Regions from separate parts of the Bacillus sp. FDAARGOS_235 genome, predicted to be linked through region 1. Evidence: predicted binding sites of a transcription regulator. Region 1 holds the regulator's gene; the other holds the start of a gene.
The links. The regulator LexA, encoded in region 1, represses DNA repair genes until DNA is damaged. The targets are predictions, from matches to a motif close to CGAACATATGTTCG.
Positions count from the first base shown of each region.

Region 2: a site for LexA is predicted at 2,338-2,351, ahead of A6J74_RS05435 (YolD-like family protein). Genes of this name have one in related genera too.

Region 1 is NZ_CP020437.2:4,698,493-4,702,714, forward strand. Features, by position in the region: gene A6J74_RS26610 (DUF1700 domain-containing protein) at 1-399, shown strand, start outside; gene A6J74_RS26615 (DUF4097 family beta strand repeat-containing protein) at 400-1,203, shown strand; gene lexA (transcriptional repressor LexA) at 1,318-1,938, opposite strand; gene A6J74_RS26625 (YneB family resolvase-like protein) at 2,080-2,736, shown strand; gene A6J74_RS26630 (DUF896 domain-containing protein) at 2,782-3,021, shown strand; gene A6J74_RS26635 (bifunctional metallophosphatase/5'-nucleotidase) at 3,052-4,222, opposite strand, start outside.
Region 2 is NZ_CP020437.2:749,293-753,514, forward strand. Features, by position in the region: gene A6J74_RS05420 (SDR family oxidoreductase) at 1-538, opposite strand, end outside; gene A6J74_RS05425 (hypothetical protein) at 900-1,235, opposite strand; gene gerPF (spore germination protein GerPF) at 1,440-1,655, shown strand; gene A6J74_RS05435 (YolD-like family protein) at 1,863-2,198, opposite strand; gene A6J74_RS05440 (hypothetical protein) at 2,819-3,037, opposite strand; gene A6J74_RS05445 (peptidylprolyl isomerase PrsA) at 3,608-4,222, opposite strand, start outside.

The DNA of each region.
Region 1 (4,222 bases):
GGACTTGGTTCTCCTAAAGTAATTGCAAAAGAATTACTTGCGATGTATCGTTTCGATGAAATGAAAAAAGATCCATCGACTTCAAATGTTACAAGAGCTGTCATGGCGGCGATTGGACTTAGTTTATTTAATTTTATTATCGTGTTAGGCCCTTTAGTTGCAATTATCGGTTTTATATTTTCTTTTTGGGTCGGTGGGATTGCTAGTGTAGTGACACCATTTTTCGTTATCGTAAAAGTATTTATGGGCACTTTTATATGGTTGGATCTTTTCGTTAGTATAACATTTGTTGGAGTAGGTTTGTTGTTATGTATGATAGCGTATTATAGTACGAAGTGGTTTAAAAGATTGTGCGTACGTTATGTGATATGGAACTTCAAAATGATAAAAGGGGAGTAGATGATGAAAAAAATATTGTTAGTAGCTATCGCTTGTATCATTATTGGAGTAATAGGGATTTCACAAACATATGAAAAAGCAGTACAAACTGCAGAAAAAGGCGATAAAGAAGACGTAATTAAAAACGAAACGTTAAAAAATATAGAAGTTAAGTTAGGGGCTGGGGATATTGTCGTCCAAAAATCTCCGGATGCCTCTTTTTATGTAAAGCAAACAGGAGATGTAAGTAAACAAGAAATTCGTATTACTGAAGATGGTGACACATTAAAAGTTATTGGGGAAAGAAAAAAAGATGTTTCGTTTGATTTTTCCTTTTACAATTTCGGATTTCAAACGTCTACATTGACTATATTTGTACCAGAACGTTCTTACCAAGAGATCAAAGTAAATTCAGCAGCTGGACAAATAGAAATAAGTGATGTGAAAAGTGACCGCGTAAATGTTGGAACGCTGGCAGGAGAAGTGGATTTGAAGTATGTAACAGCTAAGAACGTAGAGGGATCTACAAAAGCTGGTGAGGTGAACTTTAAAAAGGTTATGGGGAAAGTAACAGCAAAAACGACTAGTGGGGATGTATATATTATGGATCATGATCCTAAGTATGATGTAGAGGCAAGCTCAACTGCTGGAGATGTAACTATTACTTTATCGGAAAAACCAAAAGATGCAGTAATAACTGGGCAAACTCCTGGTGGAGATGTGACAATTTTTAATGAGGAAAATAAAAACGTAACAATTGGTAATGGGAGTAAAAAGATTAGCGGCAAAACGGCTGCTGGAGATGTTACTATAGAAACACGTTAATAATAGATGAGAAGATAGATTCATTCGAGTTTTTTGGAATGAATTAAAATCTACCAATATATAAAAGAAGATAATTCCCTATATAAATAAGGGAATTATCTTCTTTTATTATTTTTAATGTAAATCACGATATACGCCAATTACTTTTCCAATAACTGACACTTGTTTTAAAATGATAGGTTCTAATGAAGAGTTTTCCGGCTGTAGACGGAAGTGGTCTTTTTCTTTATAGAAACGTTTAACAGTTGCTTCGTTATCCTCTGTTAAGGCAACGACAATTTCACCGTTGTATGCAGATTGTTGTTGGCGGACAACAACTAAATCTCCATCAAAGATACCAGCTTCAATCATGCTATCTCCAGAAATACGTAACATAAATACTTGATCTGATCCAGAAACGATACTAGCTGGAAGTGGGAAGTGCTCTTCTACACTTTCGACTGCTGTAATCGGTAAACCGGCAGTAACTTTTCCGACGATTGGAACTTGAATAACAGATTGTGTTTCTGTATCCATTCGGTCATCGCCTAAAATTTCGATTGCTCGTGGTTTTGTTGGATCGCGTCGGATATAGCCCTTTTCTTCTAGTCGTGATAAATGTCCGTGCACTGTAGAACTAGAAGCGAGACCGACTGCTTGACCGATTTCACGTACGGAAGGTGGATATCCTTTTTCTTGTACTTTTAGCTTAATAAAGTCGAGAATGTCTTGCTGGCGTTTCGTTAACTTTTCCATGTTTTCTAACACCTCGTTTTCTTTCGTTTTTCTTATTAATAAGTATAACATGCGAAAAAACATTCTACAAACATAAGTTCGAACAAAAGGGAGATTTATGATACACTAGAGAGAAAATATAGCGAGAAAGAAGGGTTCAAAATGAATGCAATTGTTTATGCACGTGTGAGTACAACAAAAGAAGCACAAGAAACATCGTTATTGCGTCAAAAGGATGAATTATTGCATTTAGCTGAGCGCTATGAAATGAATGTGACAAAAGTGATTGAGGAACAGGCTAGTGGCTATACAATTGAACGTGATGGCATATTAGAAGTATTAGATACAATTCGAGATGAACAAGTTGATGCACTTCTAATACAAGATGAAACACGTCTTGGTAGAGGGAATGCGAAGATTGCGTTAATGCATTGTTTACATAAAGAGGGAATAAAAGTATATACACATACGCATAATGGTGAATTACAATTGTCGGATTCTGATTCGATGGTATTAGATATAATTAGTATTGTTGAAGAATATCAAAGAAAGATTCATAACTTGAAAATTAAACGTGGTATGCAACGCGCGGTAGAAAAAGGCTATCGGCCAGAAAATAATTTGAAAAATCGTCATTTAAGCGTAGGGCGAGAGAAAAAAGAAGTGCCAATTGAGGAAATTGTACGTTTGCGCAAGAGTGAACTCACTTTCGAAGAAATTGCGGCAACGCTTCGTGGATTTGGTCATAATGTTTCAAAAGCGACTGTACATCGTAGATACGTAGAGTATACAAAGCAATTGCTTGATAAAGAAGAGTAACTATTGTATGATAATAATCAGTTTTGATTAGAAGGGGGATTCGAGATGCTTAATCACGAACTCGTTGAACGCATTAACTTCTTAGCGAAAAAAGCAAAAGCTGAAGGTTTAACTGAAGAAGAACAACGTGAGCGTCAATCGCTACGAGAACAATATTTAAAAGGATTTCGTCAAAATATGTTAAACGAACTTAAAGGAATTAAAGTCGTTAACGAAGAAGGTACAGATGTTACACCAGCGAAATTAAAAGCTTTAAAAAAGCAAGATAATGCAAAATTAAATTAAAAGATGGGCGAAGCCCATCTTTTTTATTTGTTATTTAATAACTTTCCAGTTGTTATTTCTCGTTGCTTCTATTCTTTTATGCTTCAATATATAGTTAGCAATAAGTTCAGACATATCTGTTGGAATATCTTTTATTACTGGTTTATTTTGAAACATGAAGAAGTTCCCTCCGCCGTTTGCTCGATAATTATTCATAACAACGTCATATTCTTCATTTATATCGAGTGTAGCGCCTTTATACTGTAAAGACTCTACTCTTTCACCAATTGGTTTTGAAATGTTTAATACATACGAAATCCCTTCCCACATATCGTAATTATAATGCGCAGGTTTTGGTTCTATGAATGCAGGATTAACAATTATATCTCCAACTTTATTTAATGTGAAATAAGAAGCAGAAAGTTCGAGAGCATCTTTTATATCGGCTCCAGTCACTCGAATAACTTTTAATGTGTTTGGGTAAATATAATTGGAAACGATATCCCGCATTGTGACATGTTTCGGGAATCCTGGAGATGTATTATGAAACAAACTTGTACAAGAAATAGAAACGTTAGCTATATCCATCTGGATTTTATTTATGAATTCAATAAAAGGATGGTCTTGCAAACGAGTTTGCATAGCATCTGAAATTCGCATGTCTCCATGAATGATGCCAATAGGCTGATCAAGCCATTTTTGTGTTTTCTCTTCATAATCGGCGACCAAGGAAAGAACATCTTTGTCGGCCTCGATTCCTTGCACAGGCAATAATTGTGCGTAACTATTTTTCTTTACCCATTTTTGTTCTGTTTTTTCGAATATTACTTTTACCTTTCCAACGGAGTGTCCATTGCATCCGGTCTGTAAAATTGTTACACCATTATCTAAAGTTTGAGCAATTTCTCGGTGTTGGTGGCCTGTTAGTAAAATATCTATACCATCAATTTCATCATACATTGCGTATCCTTGGTTTTCACCTGTTAAAACTTCAGTCGGTACTCCTGTTTGAAAATCGCGTTCAAATCCCCCGTGATAGGCTACGACTAGTAAATCGGGCTGCTCATGTTTACGGATGTAAGGAACCCACTTTTTTATTGTTTCTAATGCATCTTCAAATAGTAAATCTTTAATATGATGGGCCTGTTCCCAATTCGGGATGTAATGTGTTGTTGCCCCTAAAATAGCAATTTTTATATTTGATTCAATATGTTTTATTATA
Region 2 (4,222 bases), 1.3 Mb from region 1:
GCAATTCCAGTGCCATAGATTTCGTGATACCTTCAATTGCAAACTTCGAGGCACAGTATGGTGCAAGATCTGCCTCACCTTCTCTTCCCCAACTAGAACTCATATTAATAATAATTCCTTCTTTTCTATCTACCATTGCTGGGACAAATGCTCTTATTACATTTACTACACCATTCACGTTTACATTCATTACATTTTCAAATTCCCCAGCGGTAACTTTCCAAATTGGTGCATTTTGATTCACAATTGATGCATTATTTATTAACAAGTCGGGAGCCCGATATTTAGTAAGGATATCATTTGCCCAACTACTAACTTGCTGCGAATCTGAAACATCAATTATTTGAAAATCATGTGTATTACCGTATTGTTTTTTTAGTTCTTCAATTTTATCTTTTGAACGTCCACATCCACATATGTTCCATCCCAATTCATGAAATCGATCAACCATCGCGCGTCCTAATCCTTGCGTCACTCCTGTAATAATTACGAGTTTCCTAATGTCATTTCGCTTCAATCCCTCGCCTCCCTTTACCATATTTTACTCCTTTAACCTTCATTTATCTATTTACTAAAGTATTAAAAACACTTCATACTTTAGAAGTATTTTTAATATTGCACACATAAACAAAAGAGTAACCATAATGGTTACTCCCGTTTACATATTTAAAAATTCGTTGTTTATTTCATTATTAATTTTTAAATTGCAACTTTTCTTTCCCGCATTTTTACATTGATACATATAAACTGTACCTAATTTACCAGCTTGAAAATCCTCATTACCCTGCATTTTCATAAAACTATATTTATGTTTATAGTGCGATTCATCTAAATAATTTCCAATCCACTTTTCAACATAACACAGTCCACTTTTGTGAAAAAATCTTCAACTAGCCTGATTACATACTTTTATTTAAAAGCTCAATTTCATATTGTAATTTTTTGAACTGCTCAAAATGCATTGTTATAGATTGACTGCTACCAACTTCAGCACTTTGTTTCACCAGTAATACTCCTGTATCATGAAAAAGCGCTTCAAGTTCTTTTCTGATGGACACTTTTGCAATATGAGCTGTTTTAATTGCAGATAAAATTGCAATCTCATTAAACTTTAATTTTATTTCATTTGGACAAAATGCGTTTTCAATCAATATAACTTCATTGCTATAAATAAGCGCAACAAGATTACTTGATTTTGCATCTGATAAATCTACTTTTTTTATAACGTTATTCATAACATTTTGCCTCCTTTGTTTTCGTATATATTAATTATACAAATTATTTCTTTTTTATTATCCAACTCATATTAAGTTTAACACACTTTTATTGAAAGCCACGCTTGAAACGTTTTACTATTCCACAATTTTTGTTACATGAACCATTTGGACTTTACTCCCATATAGTAATGTTAACAATTCATTATAAAGCAGGTGAAAATTATGCCCTCAGTTGTAGGGAATTTAGTTGTACAAAATAGTAACGGATCATTTAACTTAGGTGATTTCTACAACGTTTCTCCGAAAGAAAATACGAAAGCTTACAATGGATCTGGCGCATCAAACGTTGGTTTTGTTGTTAATACTTTTAACGGTGTTAGTGCGACTAATACGTTTGATTCGGACCTTGCAGATCAAAATCAAGTGGGTACAGCCTAACCCTATTTTTCATCTTTCTGTATAGGAATTTTAAATTTGTCTATACTATAATCAGGCTGTTTCACAGCTATTATTGAATGTTGGAGTACCTATCTTTTTCTCCCTTTCCCTGGGGCTTAGCAGTTAGCATGAAGCTAGCTGCTATTTCGCATTATTTCTTCCATCTATCAGAAATAATAGAAGCTGGATATTAAAGTTCAGCTTCTATTACATTATTTCAATTACATCTGTAAAACTCATTACGTGAGTTTTATAAAATGCGTCTGTGCACATTATAATCTGCCTTACCGGGTCTATATGAACGACTGTCATATAACTTGTAAGTATGTAGCCATCTTCAAAATATGTCACCAATATTTCTTGCTCAGACAATAATGCCGTTAGCAATTTATCAGAAATTCTTTCTTTTTCTTCATTTGTTACTATCGGCCTTTGCACTTTTAATTTCTCACCAATAACCTTTCTCATACTTAACAATTGTTCCGACATTACTGTAAATGGAACCCACTCTCTTTCTTCTTTCTGCCTCTTTACATGATTCATTTCTTTATCTCCTTGATCATTTATCCACTCTATTTCACACATACTGTTACTCCATCATTTTTAGTAATTACTAAGTTCGTATTTATTTCTAAATTGTATAAGGTCTGCACCAAAAAAGAACATTCGTTCTAATTATACACGAACCTACGTTCTTTTGAGAAGGAGCATATTTATATTTTTTTCCCTTAAAACAAACTTTTCACTCTCTACACATTGAAACACATTTAGCGAATAAAAAACGATTTCACATAAAGTGAAATCGTTTTTTCTAATACGTTATATTTTCAACTTTATTTTTTTATCTTGACTAGCTTTCTTTCTGAATGAAAGTTTCATTTATTATTCGTCAACAAACTACAACATTATATTCGTTTAATTGAATATAAAATCCCTGCCTACACTACAAACCTTTATTTTTTTGCATGAACCATTCTTAAACGCAAACATACATTATAATGAACGAACTCACAAAATTTAAGAAATTTATAATGTAATTCAATTTATTCCTTATAGGTTTTCTGTGAAAAGAGGGCGATTTCCACACTCTCTTTTCGTACATATCATATTACAATATCAAATACTCCTTTGCTTTCATAATAGTTTGATATCGCTACCATTCATTACATATATTTAGGATGTATGGTTATATGTAACTCTCTCTCCGTTTCTCCTCTTTTCGGATGACGAAAATACTCTATTTCATATTTTAACACTTCATACTCAACCATCCCAATTTTAATCCCTTTCGTTTCTTTTAATATAGCTAATAAATCACTTATATTTTCATCATTCGATTCAAAAACTTTCCCTCCGTCTTCTCTTTGAAAAATCACTTTCATATATTCTCCCCCACTTTCATTTATTCATCTAGTAAATAATACATTTAGAAATATTCATAACAAAAAGAACATCCTTTTTAATAGAATGCTCAACTTTTCACTTCCTATAATATTGCAAATGTTTATTCAAAAATATTATATGTACTATTCTTCAAATTATGTTGATCCACTATAAAAATTTATATACTTAATTTATATGTAATAAAATAATCAAAACATTACTATATCAACATTTTTTAAAACGATTATTATTTCCAATTTCATTTTCCTACAATTTTCCATTGTAATTCTTAATATTTAAATGTAATATTATATTGTCTTACTATCTTTTTTATAACACACACACTAATTAGAAAAGGGAACTCAATATGAGTTCCCTTTTCTAATTCAAGTTACATAATACTTCTAGAGTTTTACCTTTAAAAATTTTATTTTATTTAGTTTTTTGTTTTTTACTTATCCGAATCATTCTAGTATGATTGTGTTTACCGAAGAAGTCTGCATTCTTTTTTCAAAAAAACAAAAAACAGAAGTCTAGCAAAATGCTACATTTCTGTTTTTTTATCCGTATTATTTCTTTTCTAGAAATTTAAATGTCTCTTTATATTCTTTATCATTCACCTTAATATCAGCATCTTTTAATAAATCATTGACTACTTGCTGTTTCCATTTACCTGTCGTATCTTGTAATCTTTGTTGTTCTAAATCTTTACGGATCTTATCCTTCACTTCTTCAAATGGTTTCAACTCTTTTTTATCGGTCACTTTAATAATATGGTAACCGTAAGATGTTTTAACTGGTTCACTTACTTGTCCTGCATTTAATTTATACGCAGCTTCCTCAAATTCTTTAACAGTTTGCCCAGGGCCAAAACCAGCTATTTCCCCGCCCTGTTCCTTTGAACCAGTATCTTCTGAGTACTGCTTCGCTAAAGCGGCAAAATCTTCACCATTATTCACTTTCTCTTTTACTTCTTTAGCGGTTTTTTCATCTTTTACTAAAATATGACTTACCTTCATTTCTGGTTTATAGTTATCTTTTACATCTTTTTCTGTGACAGTCGCTTTAATCGCTTTTTCAAATGCAATTTCTGGTTTCATTTTTTCTTTTAATTCATCTTCGTTTTTTAACCCAAGTTTTTCTAAAGTCTCTTTAAAATTGTCGCCCATTTTATCTTTTGCTTC